2 regions of the Arthrobacter sp. R4-81 genome follow, and region 1 is predicted to be linked to the other one. Evidence: predicted binding sites of a transcription regulator. Region 1 holds the regulator's gene; the other holds the start of a gene.
The links. Region 1 encodes LexA, which represses DNA repair genes until DNA is damaged. Its sites were predicted from a motif close to TCGAACANNTGTTCGA; they were not measured.

Region 1 (7,197 bases):
TCCCTCGTAAGCGCAAGCGGACTGGAGGTGGCCCGGCCTGCTCTCTCCGTCAGCATGGGAAATCCGCATACAGTGGTTGCCCTTGCAGAGCTTTCCGAGCTCGAGGCGACCCAGCTGTTTACCGCCCCTCACGTGGATCCCACCCCTCCCAACGGCACCAACGTCGAGTTCGTAGTGCCGTCCGAACCACTAGTTCACGACGGTGTGGGGACCATCACGATGAGGGTTCACGAGCGGGGTGTCGGAGAAACACAGTCGTGCGGGACGGGGGCCTGCGCAGCAGCTGTCGCGATCCGGCACTGGGCCGGCGAGGGCGCTCCGAATGCGTGGAACGTCACAGTTCCCGGCGGCGTCGTCGGCGTGAAGTTTTTCCCCGGGCCCGACGGGCGCGAGCACGTGGAGCTTAGTGGTCCCGCCGTCATTGTTGCTAGTGGGACGCTTTCCTGACCTTCAGCATCCGGAAGGACTTCGAGGTACTCTCACGGGTAACCGTAAAGGATGAATCAAGCTCTGCTGCAAGCCAGCGCTGCAGTGAATCGGAACCGAGGTTTTTCTGGACCACCAACCAGGCGGAACCACCAGGGGCCAGCCGGGGCAGCCAGCGCAGTAACAGCGAATGAAGCTCGTCCTTACCGATCCGGATCGGGGGATTTGACCAGATGGTATCGAAGCGGAGGCCGGGATCTACCTCGTCCGGCAAGCTGGCCCGGAGATTCTCCAGCCCGAGTGCCGCGGCGTTCTCGTTCGTCAGGGTCACACACCGCTCGTTGACATCTACGGCGTAGACGGTTGCATGGGGTGCTCGCAAAGCCATGGTCAGGGCGATTGGACCCCAGCCACAGCCGATATCCAGCAGGTTCCCTTGTGGAGAGGGCGCCGGTACCTCGGCAAGTAGAACGGCCGTTCCCTTGTCAATACCTTCCGGGCTAAAGATCCCCGACGACGTGTGGAGCTTCCGCGTTTCACCGGCAAGTTCGACCGTCAGCGGCTTGCGGGTGAACGGCCCCGCCGGCTGGGCGCTGAAATAGTGTGCAGACTCCATAACTGGCCAGATTAGTTGCCCCGCAGCTGGATGGGAAACCGGGGCTTGGCCCGTCTGCTATTCTTTAATCCATGTTCTTGATCTTTGAGTAGCGGCGATTCGGCCCGGCGCAGGCGCGTTGGCATCCTAGCCCGCCTGACGCCCAGCTTAATGTCCCGCAGCGATGCAGGTAAATCCTTCCGCTTAGCGCGCTCAGCACCAGTGCTTTCAAAGTCAATGAACCCCTTCAGACGAACTCTCCCGGACTCACACACCCAGCTACCGTTCTGGGTCCGGAGCCTACGTCTATGAAGCAGAGGCGAATGATCCGACTGGCAGATCAACTGGGCGCCCGACCCCCATGGAGTCCATCATGATCTACCTAAATATCTGACAACCCCCACTGGAAATCATTCAGCCGTTCCCTTTCCTGGGAACCGCCGACACACAAACGTCCCAAACCATACCTGCCACGGCACCGCTGCCGTGGCCATCCGGAGGAACAATTGACCAGCAGCCGTCAGCCCACCGCGAATACAGCACCACAGCCCGGCAAAGGGCACTATTCTGAAGATGTACAACCTCTTAAGGAGACCATGACCAGTCAGCACAACACCGGACCAGATTCAGCCGCCCAGGATATGTCCCCCGAGGAGATCCAGGCTGTAATTGACCGGATTCTCGCCAAGGATGTACCTCCCAGGAACGTCCGGAAGGCGGACGAGGACAGCAAGGCTGTTTTTGGAAGGGCGCAGGCCATTTCAGGGCTCAACGACGAGCACACCAGCTACGACGGTGATCAGCAGGATCTTGAGGAACGACGCGCACTGCGCCGTACCGCAGGCCTTTCCACAGAGCTGGAGGACGTTACCGAAGTCGAGTACCGGCAACTTCGGCTCGAACGGGTGGTCCTGGCGGGGTTGTGGTCAGAAGGAACCCTGGCCGACGCCGAGAACTCCCTTCGGGAACTGGCAGCACTGGCAGAAACCGCCGGCTCAGAAGTGCTGGACGGCCTCGTTCAGCGCAGAGCCAAGCCCGATCCCGGAACTTTCCTTGGCTCAGGCAAAGCCCTTGAACTGAAGGACATTGTTATGTCCACGGGGGCGGACACCGTTGTGGTCGACGCCGAATTGGCTCCATCACAGCGGCGCGGCCTTGAAGATATCGTCAAGGTCAAAGTCATTGACCGTACCGCGCTCATCCTCGATATTTTTGCCCAGCATGCCAAGAGCCGCGAAGGCAAGGCCCAGGTGGAACTGGCCCAGCTCGAATACCTGTTGCCGCGCCTGCGTGGTTGGGGTGAGTCCATGTCCCGCCAGGCCGGTGGCCAGGTGGGTGGGGCAGCGGCTGGAATGGGTTCCCGTGGTCCTGGTGAAACCAAGATCGAACTGGATAGGCGCCGGATCCGGACACGGATGGCGAAACTGCGGCGGGAAATCGCCGCCATGAAGCCTGCGAGGGAGACCAAACGGGCCAACCGCCGTCGTAATGCGGTTCCGTCTGTTGCGATTGCCGGATACACCAACGCCGGCAAGTCCTCGCTGCTCAACAGGCTGACCGACGCCGGAGTCCTCGTGGAGAACGCGCTTTTCGCCACCTTGGATCCAACGGTCCGTAAGGCCGAAACCGCCGACGGATTGGGTTACACCCTGGCCGACACCGTGGGTTTTGTGCGGTCATTGCCCACGCAGTTGGTGGAAGCGTTCCGCTCTACGCTGGAGGAAGTGGCCGATTCCGACCTCATCCTCCACGTAGTGGATGCCTCCCATCCGGATCCCGAAGGCCAGATTGCGGCCGTGCGCGCGGTTTTCAGCGAAGTTGATGCGCGCAAGGTCCCCGAGATCGTCGTGCTGAACAAGGTAGACGCTGCTGATCCATTCGTGGTGGAGCGGCTGAAGCAGCGCGAACCCCGGCACGTTGTGGTTTCCGCCAGGACTGGCCAAGGCATTAGCGATCTGCTCAAAGCCATCAGTGACTCCATCCCCAGGCCAAGCGTCAAGCTGGAACTGCATATCCCATATAACCGGGGTGACCTGATCAGTAAACTCCACGAAACAGATGCTGAAATCCTTACCCTGGATCACGATGAGCATGGCACACGTGCCGTTGTGATGGTCCGGGAAGGTCTTGCCGCTGAGCTGGAATCCTTCATCAGCAATGACTGAAGCGGATCCGGAGGCGAATGCATCGGCCAGTGAGCGGTTTGTGGTTGAACTGCTCGACCGGGCTGTCTCCGGAATGGGCGGCGAGAGCCGCACCGGTCAGCACGAAATGGCCCGGCAGGTGGCGCGCGCAATAGACAGCGGCGACCACCTGCTGGTCCAGGCAGGAACAGGGACCGGTAAGTCCCTCGCCTACCTGATTCCTCTCATCGCCCACTCGCTTGTCAGTGACAAACCCACTCTCGTCTCGACGGCCACATTGGCCCTGCAGACTCAGATTGTGGGAAGGGACTTGCCCAGGCTGCTGGAAACAATAACTCCGGCGCTGGACCGGCCTGTGAAGGTGGCGCTCGTCAAGGGCCGAGCCAACTACGTCTGCAGACACAAGCTCGAGGGCGGTTTCCCATCCGAGGAGCCGTCTGAGGGGCAGTTGTTCTCTCTGGGAGAGGACACCAGCGTGCCTCACTTTGCGGCAGCCATGGGTGGTCCTTCGTCCCAACTGGGCAAAGAAGTGGTCCGGCTGCGTGACTGGGCGGAAAAGACCATCACCGGCGACCGCGACGAGCTGATGCCAGGCGTGACCGACAGAGCCTGGAGGCAGGTGTCCGTCACGTCAATGGAGTGCCTGGGGGCGCAGAAATGCCCCATGGCGGCCGAGTGCTTCAGTGAACTGGCCCGTCAAAACGCCGCCGAGGCCGACGTCGTTGTCACTAACCACGCCATGCTCGCCGTCAGCGCTTTCGAGGGCCTGGCGGTGCTTCCTGAGTACGATGTTGTGGTGGTGGACGAGGCCCATGAACTGCAGGACCGGGTCACGGGTGCAGTCTCCGGGCAACTCTCCGTTGCCATGGTCCATGCGGCGGCATCCGGAGCGCGCAAGAATACGGGCATCACCGTTGACGCCCTCAACTCCGCGGCGGCCAACCTCGAAGTTGCGATTGCCGGGATCCCCAGCGGTCTCCTGCCCAGCGGGCTCAACGACGAACAACTCGACTGTGTGGACCAGCTCCGCGACGCATGCCGCGCAGCGCTCTCCGATTCCAAGGGGGACAGTTCCACCACGGCCGACGGCGGGCGGCAGCTGGCGCGCTCCCGCCTCCTGGTGATCTTGGAATTGTGTGAACGACTTATCGCAGCGCGGGAAAACGGCGAAGTGGTGTGGATTTCCCGAAACAGCACCTTTGATCCGCAACACGGTTACTCCGCACCCGATGACGCCTCGCCGGCTTTGATCAATGTGGCGCCCCTAAGCGTCGGAGGCCGGCTCCGCGAGGGACTGTTCGAGGGACACACCGTCGTGCTCACATCCGCTACGCTCGCGATCGGCTCCGCCTTCGAACCTGCGGCGGGCGGCCTTGGTCTCGTGGGCCCGGGTGCGCCGAGCTGGACCGGCATCGACGTCGGCTCTCCTTTCGACTATCCGAAACAAGGAATTCTCTACGTGGCGGGTCATCTTCCGAAGCCGGGTCGGGGCACCTCACCCGAAGCTCTCGATGAGCTCGAAAAGCTGATTCTTGCCTCCGGGGGCGGGGCGCTGTGCCTGTTCTCCTCACGCCGGGCAGCGGAAGACGCTGCGGAAGCCCTGCGTCCCCGGCTCGACATGAGCATTCTCTGCCAAGGTGATTCAACTATGACGGCGCTGGTCCGGCAGTTTGCGGATGAGCCTGACACCTGCCTGTTCGGCACCATGTCCCTTTGGCAAGGAGTGGACGTTCCTGGGGGCTCGTGTCGCCTCGTAGTGATCGACAGGATTCCCTTTCCGCGTCCTGATGATCCCCTCATGACGGCGCGCTCCCGGGCGGCAGCAAAGGCAGGCGGCAACGGCTTTATGTCTGTTTCCGCCACCCACGCCGCCATTCGGCTTGCCCAGGGTGCCGGCCGCCTTATTCGTTCGACAGGGGACAAGGGCGTGGTCGCCGTGCTGGACTCACGGTTATCAACTGAGCGATACGGCAATTTTCTGCGTGCTGCCCTGCCGCCCTTCTGGCCCACCACCGACCCTGCGATTGCGGTGGCGGCGCTCAAACGGCTGGCCGAGGAAACGCGCGTGGCCAGTACCTAGCTGGAGCGCGGGTCCTAGATGGAGCGCAGGACTGAGACCACTTTGCCCATAATGGTGGCATGATCGCCCAGGATGGGCTCGTACTGCGTGTTCTGTGGCAGTAGCCATGTGTGGCCGTCCCGTTGGCGGAACGTCTTGACTGTCGCTTCATCGTCCAATAGCGCGGCCACGATATCGCCGTTGACTGCGTCGCTCTGACGGCGCACAACCACCCAGTCACCATCACAAATCGCGGCATCTATCATGGAGTCTCCCGCTACCTTCAGCATGAACAGCTCTCCGTGGCCAACGAGCTGGCGGGGGAGCGGCATAAACTCTTCGACGAGCTGCTCGGCGAGAATAGGACCGCCTGCGGCGATGCGCCCGACCAGGGGGACCATGGCGGTGTCTGTTGCGCCAGCGAGTTCCGTTACCGGTTGACGGCCTACACTCCTGAACCGGTTTGGCTTTTCCGGCCGTGAAGGCTCCGTTCCGCCTTCTTCCAGGGTCAGCGGCATCAACACTTCCATGGCGCGCGGACGCTTCGGATCCCGGCGCAGGTAACCGAGTTTCTCCAGCTGGGACAGCTGGTGGGTCACGCTGGACAGGCTCGCAAGGCCGACTGTGTCCCCGATTTCACGCATGGATGGGGGATAGCCGTTGTCATTGACCGACCGTTGAATGGTCTCCAGGATTCTCTTTTGGCGAAGAGTGAGGCCCTTGGGCGTCCGGGCATTCTGCGAGGCCCCTGCGGTGGCCTTGCTGCCCGCGGCTTGTGCTGCCATTTTCGCCAACGCCTTTCCATTTCTCCCGGCTTCTGAGCGCCAGCCGCCGGGAACGTTCTGCCTGAATGTCAGACCCTGCTGATCAACTGCAGATGTGGTTGTCCTGATCAATGTTTCTTTGATCAAACCTAGGCCAGCCAAGGGAGTTTTTCAAACATTTGTTCTAGTGAGTCTCGACAATGTTCGATCATAGATGCTAAAACTTAGTCAGTAAGGTTCGAATATGTGTTCTAGTCGGTTTTCTAGTTTGCTTGCTCCGGTCGCCGAATTCGTTCAAGCGTTCGAAACCGGAGGCCGGTGGCAATGAATACCTTGCCATCAATGAACACGACGGGCAGCACAGTATGGTCCAGGAGGACGGTCATGTCAGCTACATCCGCGTTCCACGAGTTCTTTCCGCAATCGGTCTCCGGGGAGTCTCAGTCGGCGACGACGCTGCACAGTTCCCTCGCCCCGCAGAGGCCCGCTCTCTATGAGCCCGAAATGGCACCTGCCGGTCACGGGGCCCGCGCCCACGAAGAAGACAGTGGCTACGGTGCTGGCACCCCTGGTCAAGCCCATGGCCGGGTGCAGGCACCGCTGCGGCTTACCCGGCGCGGATGGATTGTCCTGGTGGTCTTGCCCCTTATGCTGCTGGCTGCCTTGCTGATGTCGCTCTCGGGATTCCTTACGTCTCCGGCCAAGGCAGCTGACACCGTCGCCGAGCTCTCCCTGACTCCCACTGTGACCGTCACCGTGCAGCAGGGCCAATCCTTGTGGGCCATCGCCGGCACTGTTGCACCTGAGCGCGATCCGCGGGATGTCGTGGCTGACATCGTGCAGTTGAATAACCTCGATGGAGGTGCGGTCAGTCCGGGGCAGCAGCTCTTTGTCCCCTCCGCGTGAGCCCTGTCCTCGAGCCCGGCTTCGCCCGGAGGCGTCACAGTTTTCCGGCCCCGGCATCAGGCACTTAAACTGTTCTGGTGACTGACCAGCTAGCGCGCTTGAACCGACTGCCACTCCGCGACAATCTCCGGGGCCTGACGCCTTACGGTGCGCCGCAATTGGATGTGCCCATCCTGCTGAACGTGAATGAGAACACTCACGGCGTGCCAGAGGATGTTCTGAAGGCCATCTCCGAGGCCGTAACCGCTGCAGCCGCCGGACTGAACCGGTATCCCGATCGGGAGTTCAGTGAGCTCCGGTCAG
Region 2 (7,197 bases), 980 kb from region 1:
AACCGGCTGTCTCCCTGCGTTGCCAAAGCGCAGTGCAAGCGGGCCAGAGAGGCCCCGGCCTTTCGGACCGCTGTGTCAGCAGTGACGTCAAGCAGGTCGCCGTCTATATGAGGTTGCACCGTGACGGACGAGGAATCGAAGATCACTCGGTGCCTGCCGTCAGTGGCCGCCAGCGGGGGCGCCACTGGCAGCCCTTCTTTGTGCAGCGCAGCCAGCAGATCTGCGGTTCCGGAAAATTTGACGAACTGATCCTCATCACGGGACCACTTCGCCACCAAGCGTCCGCGGTCCGTGCTGATCCAGGCGATGGCGTTGTGGTCGCTGATGATGATTCGCTCGCAGGCCTTCACCTCAATCGCCCAGGATTCGGCGAGAACCTTGGTGAGCCAGCCGGCTGCTTCGTCGAAGCTGCCAAGGCCAAACCTGTTCTTCAGCGCGATTTGTGGTTCTGTCGATTCCCAAAGCATCGATAACCCAGGTGGAAACATCTTCAGAAGTCTAATACTGCCGAATTGATTGCCTTTGACGTCGCGTCTGAAGGAAGTCATGTCATCCCGCTTGACTGGACGGTATCCTCGTGGCCGTGAGTTACTACGTCAGAGCGTTTTGTACCCATGACGACCCTCCGCCGGTGTGGCCGGTCCTGTTGGAAGTCCATGGTGAAGATGGGGACGACGGGTCCCTCATGGGCGAAGAAATCGAGGAGTTTATGGATTTCCTCGAGGATGCGCCCAAGGGTAGGAACCGAAGACGCGTGGAGAAACATCTGCGGAAGACCCCTTTTCATCGTTGCGGCCCGGTTGCCGGTCTTCGACTTTGACTACGATGGATACACGCTGTGACGTCCCTGCGGCGGCTCGGCAGGGGAGAAGGACGCGACGAGGCGGGCGAGCGGCAGGGGTGCGTGGCCGGCTGGCAGTGCGTCGGCGAGCAGTCGCGCGTATCAGGCCTTGTTCCCACTGCGAACCAGTATGGCGAAAGCCAAACGGGAGGTCTGTCGAGCCGCCGTCGAAATCCGGATGCCGGTGTCAGTGCATAAAGCCGCTGCCGTCCCTGTCGCGGTCGTACTTACCGCACCGCGTGCAGCGCCTATAGCGGCCGCTGCCGTCCTCTGCGGATTCTATGTGCCACGCATGGCGCAAGTTCAGTTTGCACATGAGGATCTTGAGCATGGCGCTCTCCGTTCTGACGCACGCTTAATCCGCAAACCGCGATCGCCACGTGAACATCCCAAGTTTATGCCGTGCCTCTTGTGCCAGCCAGAGAAGCGCAGCGGCGCCACTCCAACCAGGGGGCGATAGAGTTCCGAATAATCATGAAAAACAAAAACTACGTCAGTTACCTGGTTCCTCTGGTCAAGAATTTCGATTCTTCGATGTTGACCAACGCAGAATGGGATCGGCACGTTCTAAGACGCCTTACCAGGACCTTTCGACGTCGTGGTGCAGTGCGCCCAAGGGGGGGTGCAGTCAATCTTCCGATTCTTACATGACATCCCAGCACAATGAGAGCGTTCCGCTCCACGGGAAAATTCGGCGCTGTGGGCAACCTCGAAAAGTGGCAGCTGCTCCTCCCTACAGGCGTACGAATTTCCCCGCGGAGAATTGGACATGAAGGGGCAGCGCCATCTGGATGTGAGCATGGCCGACCGGTTCGTCGAGCAGCTCGTTGATAGAGGTCTGCCCGTCCAGCTCGCCGGTATGTTCCTTGTCCATGTACCGACCCTATGTGCGTTCTGGTGGTAGTGAATCCAAGACACGCGTTTCAGACTTGGCCAGCCTGTTCTAAACCTGTACGCGGCCAGCGCCAAGGGAAATGTAGTCGACTCGGGTTGCATCCTTAGATACTGTCAGTCACATGCCCACAGAATACGGACTCGACAAAAACGCCCAGGCCGACAAAGAACAGCTCGCCGCCGTGCGCGTGGCCGTGGACGAAGTGGACGAGCAGATCGTCAGCCTCATCGCCCGCAGGGAACGTCTGATCCGCATCGCCGGGACGCTAAAAGGGGACAGTGCGGAAGTACGCGCACCGGGCCGGGTGGAGCGCATCATCGAGCACGTCCGGTTCGCGGCCGAAAAGAAGGGCATTGATCCCGGCCTGGTGGAAACGACCTACCGGACCATGATCTCCGAATTCATCGAACTGGAACTCAAAGTCCAGGAAAACAACGACTGATTCAGCTTCAGAGAGATTCCTGGACCTGAACGCCTGCCTGGAATTCCCGCCCGTCGGCTTCGCTGAAGGCTGATATCAGATGCCCCTTGCCGAGACCCATTATGGTGCTCAGGGGAAAATGCCCTGTGATGGTATTGCCTGAATGCTCCACTCCGTCGAGGTCGAAGTTCTCCTCGGTGCCGTCATGGTTGAAGGCATAGAACGAGACTGCCTCGCCATTCATGAACTCGATTCCAAGCCTTCGTTGATGTGACAGGTCAGGAGTGGACGCAACAAGCCCCACGACGTAGGCGCCCGACGACGGAATATTGCCATCAATATCGAAAGTCGCCACCAAATGTGAATTCTTGGCGGCGATGCTGGCGTTTCTCAGGAGTGCTTCATTGGAACTCATGGCTCCATCCTGCTCTCTGCTTCCCCTTCCGTCCACCCCCGACCTAGGTTTTGTCATGCCTCGGGCGTAGACTGAAAGTATTCGAAGATATATTCGAAGAAGGAAGTTGTTAGAAGTTGCAAGGAAGCTGTAAGAAAGTTGCACGGAGGCATCCATGGGGATATTCAGTGAGGGTGTAGAGGTGGAATGCGCTCCTGAAGGCCAGCCCTTGAACCTTTTCTGGGCAGGGTGCCGCTACACCGTGTGTGCAGAACCGGTGCGCTGGTTTGAACGCCGTCAATGGTGGGCAGAGGAAAAAAGGGCACCCCTGGGGGCAGGCAAGGGACTGGTAGACCATGAAATCTGGCGGGTGCAAGTCAAAGCTGAAGATCAGCGTTCACCGGGGGTGCCGCAGGAACCATTAACGCTGGACCTGTCGCGCGATATTGGCAGCGGGCGCTGGAGGCTGCTGCGCATCCATGATGCCCTCCAGCCAAGAACAGCACCAAAAACAGCATGAGCTTTACCCACCTTCACGTCTCCACTGCCTTCAGCGCACACTACGGAGTCTCCTGGCCGGAGGAACTTGCCAGTGCAGCCGCGGCTGACGGGGCAACAGCATTGGCGTGCACCGACAGGGACGGGCTGTACGGAACAGTCAAACATTTAAAGGCATGCATGGCTGCGGGCATCGATCCGGTAGTGGGAGTTGATCTCGCAGTATTTGACGACGACGGCGATCACCGCACCCAGCTTTCGGGCCGGGTTGTTGTCCTCGCCCATGGACACAACAACGGAGCCGGCTACCGTGCCCTTTGCCGGCTTATCTCCGACGCCCATGCAAGGACAACAGGCAAGGCAGGGGGAGTGGTCCCTGTCGCAGTGACCAGGGCGGAGCTGGCATCCAGAACACTGGATCCCGACACTTTGAAACCGGTCCTGACCGTTCTCATCGGACCTGATTCCGACGTCGGCCGGTCCATGGGAGGACGGAAATACCTACTTCCCCGCACCTTGTTCAAGCGCTGGCTGGAAGCAATGCCCCAGGGAACAGTAGTGGCCGAAGTCGTGTCACAGCTAAGCCCCCCAGGAGCCCCACTGAGCACTGCCCATGCTGTGCGCATGCTCAAACTCGCCGCCGAACACCATGTACCAGCCGTCCTGACCAACGCCGTCAGGTACTGCGAAGAGGATGGAGCTGCCACAGCAGATGTCCTCGATTCCGCCCGCACACTGAAATCACTTCCTGAACTCTCCTCAGCCCCCCTTCTGCAACCAACAGGACAAGGCTGGTTCAAGTCCAAGGCGCACATGGTGCAGCTGGCAAAAGAAATCATCCACTCAGCGGGGTACGGCACAGCTGACCTGAAAAGACTGCTGGCTCAAACGGAGGCGCTCGCGGATCGTTGCCGGATGGATCCAGTCTCCGACATGGGCTGGAAGCAACCGGTTGTTCCTGAAACTTCCGTCATCGGCATCGCCGGTGATCCTTTAGTGGAACTGATCCAGCGGTGTGAGGCCGGGATCGGCCGCCGCTTCCCGGGGATCTCCGGAAAGCAGGAAGTTGAAATGCGCTCCCGGTTGGAGCATGAACTAAGGATCATCGGAAACCTCGGCTTTGCTTCTTACTTCCTCACCGTTGCCGAAGTTTCCCGCATGATCCTGGATATGAACGTCAGGGCGGCGGCCAGGGGCTCCGGAGCCTCAAGCCTGGTCAACTACCTTATTGATATCAGCCAGGTGAATCCCCTCCAGCACGACCTCGTATTTGAACGGTTTCTTTCCGGCGACAGGGCGACCCTTCCCGATATTGACATCGACGTCGAAAGCGCCGAAAGGCACAACGTTTACCGGAAAATCTTTGACCGGTTCGGGGCTGAACGGGTCACTTTGATGAGCATGCAAAACGGGTACCGCGCTCGCGGTGCTGTCCGGGATGCAGGCATGGCACTTGGAATGGACGACGGCGAAATAGGCGAAATCGCGAAACAGCTGTGGCGCTTTTCCGCGCGTAAATTCCGCGAAGCCCTTGCTGAGAAGCCGGAACTACGGGAGTTCGCTGGCCGGGTTGAGCGGGATTTTTCTGAAAACCAGCAGCTTGATCTTTTGGTTGATCTCACTGAACGACTGGACCGGTTGCCTCGCCACATCTCCATGCACCCCTGCGGAGTGATCCTGGGCGATTCCACCCTTTTGGACCGGACCCCGGTCCAGCCCAGCGGACTGGGATTACCCATGAGCCAATTCGATAAACACGACATGGATCCCATGGGAATGCTGAAGCTCGATGTCCTGGGGGTCAGGATGCAAAGCGCCATGGCCTTTGCGGTCCGGGAAGTGATCCGGCTTCATCCCTCCAAGGCAGAGGTAACAGCAGCTGGTTCGCATCCTCCTGGCAATGACGGGAATGGTCCTGCCTACATCTCTGATGACGGGCATATAGACCTCAATGCAGTGCCCTTGGATGATGAACCAACCTATGAGCTGATACGCAGTACCCACACTCTTGGTTGCTTCCAGATCGAATCTCCGGGGCAGCGGGAACTGGTAGGCAAAATGGCCCCCCGGGATTTCAATGACCTCATCATCGACATTTCGCTTTTCCGGCCTGGGCCCATGAAGTCGGACATGGTCAGGCCTTTCCTGGAGCACCGGCATGGGTTTTCACCAGAGGTTTACCCCCATCCTGATCTGAAGCCTGTCCTGCAGGAAACCCATGGAGTCACGGTGTTCCATGAGCAGATCCTGAAGACCTTGGACGTGATGACAGGGTGCGGGCTTGCCAGGGCTGACGAGTTCCGCCGCGTGCTTGGAAATGAGGCCTTGGAATTCAAAGTGGAAGAGTTTTTCCGCCGCGAGGCCAAAGCCAAAGGCTATTCCCCCGAAGTGGTGGACAAGGTCTGGGGAACCCTGAAATCCTTTGCCAGCTTTGGTTTCTGCAAGGCTCACGGGGCGGCCTTTGCTGTACCCACCTACCAGTCGGCCTGGTTGAAAGCGCATCATCCGGAAGCGTTCCTTGCCGGGCTCTGGGAACATGATCCTGGCATGTACCCCAAGCGGCTTCTTGTTGCGGAAGCCCGGCGGCTGGGAATCCCCATCCTTCCCCTGGACATCAACAGGAGCAAAGCCGAATACCGGGTAGAACGGGTTGAGTCGGGGGAGCATGCCGGGAAGCTGGGGATCCGGCTAAGCCTCAAGGGCATCTTCGGATTGTCGGCCTCAGAGCTTAAGAGGATCGTTGCCGGACAACCGTACGAGTCCCTGGCGGATTTGCGGGCACGTTCACGCCTATCCAAACCTGGCATCAAGCGGCTCGCCCAACTGGGTGCTTTTGATTCCCTTCACCGTGAATCCGTAAATGATACGAACCGTGCTGACCTCGTCCTTCATCTGCAAAACCTTCAGAGCCGTCCTACCAAGAAAGGCGTTGATGTCATTGAAGGGCAACTTGCTCTGCCTTTAGGGGACGTGGAACTGAACAATCTCCAGCGGGGGCTACCGGCTCCCACCATGGTGGAGAATGTCCGTGCAGAACTTGACCTGATGGCCGTGGACGTCAGTGAGCACCTGATGGAGAGCCATCGGCCACTCCTGAACCGGCTGGGGGTAACAACCGCCGACAAGCTGCTTGGCCTTCGTAACGGTACTGAGGTGCTGGTGGCCGGTGTCCGGATCGCCACCCAGACACCGCCCATGAGGGGAGGCCGCCGTGTGGTTTTCATCAGTATCGATGACGGCACTGGATGCGTGGATTCTGTCTTTTTCCACGAGGCGCAGGAATTGGCCGGTCCTTTGCTCTTTGGAACACGCCTGCTCCTGATCCGGGGAACCACCCGCAGGACCGGACCCAGGGGGATCAGTTTGAGTGCCAGCATGGCATGGGACCTCAGCAGGATAGAAACCCTCCCCTTCCCGCCGGCGGATCAAAACCAGTACAGCTTGACTACAAGCACCGAGGAGGACCAGGTGACCTTTGGCCAGGCCGGGCCTTTGGACGGGATCGCCCGCAACCTGGCCATCACCGGGCTCGGCAGCTGAGCTGCGTCGGGGGCTGCCCAGAAACCGATACGATGGACGAGGCTGGCTGTGGTCCCCGTACGCCACAAGCTACGAAGCCTCAACATGAATAGGAGACACCCGTGTCAGATGCCCAGCAGATCACCCTCATCGTCGATGGCGAAGAGACCAAGGTGACTACCGGGACCACCGGCGCGGAACTCTTTTTTGAGCGCCGCGACGTCGTTGTAGCCCGCGTTGACGGCGAACTCAAGGACCTGGACCAGCCGCTGCCGGAAGGTGCGGTTATTGAAGGCGTCACCATCGATTCCCCTGATGGACTGAACGTCCTCCGGCATTCGACAGCCCACGTCATGGCCCAGGCCGTACAGCAGCTTCGCCCTGACGCCAAGCTCGGAATCGGCCCGTACATCACGGACGGTTTTTACTTCGACTTCGACGTTGAGGAGCCCTTCACGCCCGAAGACTTGCGTCAGCTTGAAAAGATGATGCTTAAGATCGTCAACCAGAACCAGAAGTTCGTCCGGCGCGTCGTCAGCGAGGACGAGGCCCGTGAAGCCATGAAGGATGAGCCCTACAAGCTCGAACTGCTGGGCAAGAAGAACAACGCCGCCGACGCTGGCGAGGGG

Region 2: the regulator LexA is predicted to act here: its motif matches at 2,654-2,669, upstream of M1E05_RS09880 (DUF6504 family protein).

Annotation. Positions count from the first base shown of each region.
Region 1 is NZ_CP096445.1:3,065,565-3,072,761, reverse strand. It holds gene dapF (diaminopimelate epimerase) at 1-447, shown strand, start outside; gene M1E05_RS14280 (class I SAM-dependent methyltransferase) at 428-1,042, opposite strand; gene hflX (GTPase HflX) at 1,618-3,186, shown strand; gene M1E05_RS14270 (ATP-dependent DNA helicase) at 3,179-5,245, shown strand; gene lexA (transcriptional repressor LexA) at 5,260-6,009, opposite strand; gene M1E05_RS14260 (LysM peptidoglycan-binding domain-containing protein) at 6,493-6,894, shown strand; gene M1E05_RS14255 (histidinol-phosphate transaminase) at 6,972-7,197, shown strand, end outside.
Region 2 is NZ_CP096445.1:2,084,726-2,091,922, forward strand. It holds gene M1E05_RS09855 (phosphotransferase enzyme family protein) at 1-488, opposite strand, end outside; gene M1E05_RS09860 (hypothetical protein) at 545-766, opposite strand; gene M1E05_RS09865 (hypothetical protein) at 1,575-1,715, opposite strand; gene M1E05_RS09870 (chorismate mutase) at 1,858-2,178, shown strand; gene M1E05_RS09875 (hypothetical protein) at 2,186-2,572, opposite strand; gene M1E05_RS09880 (DUF6504 family protein) at 2,727-3,071, shown strand; gene M1E05_RS09885 (DNA polymerase III subunit alpha) at 3,068-6,589, shown strand; gene thrS (threonine--tRNA ligase) at 6,691-7,197, shown strand, end outside.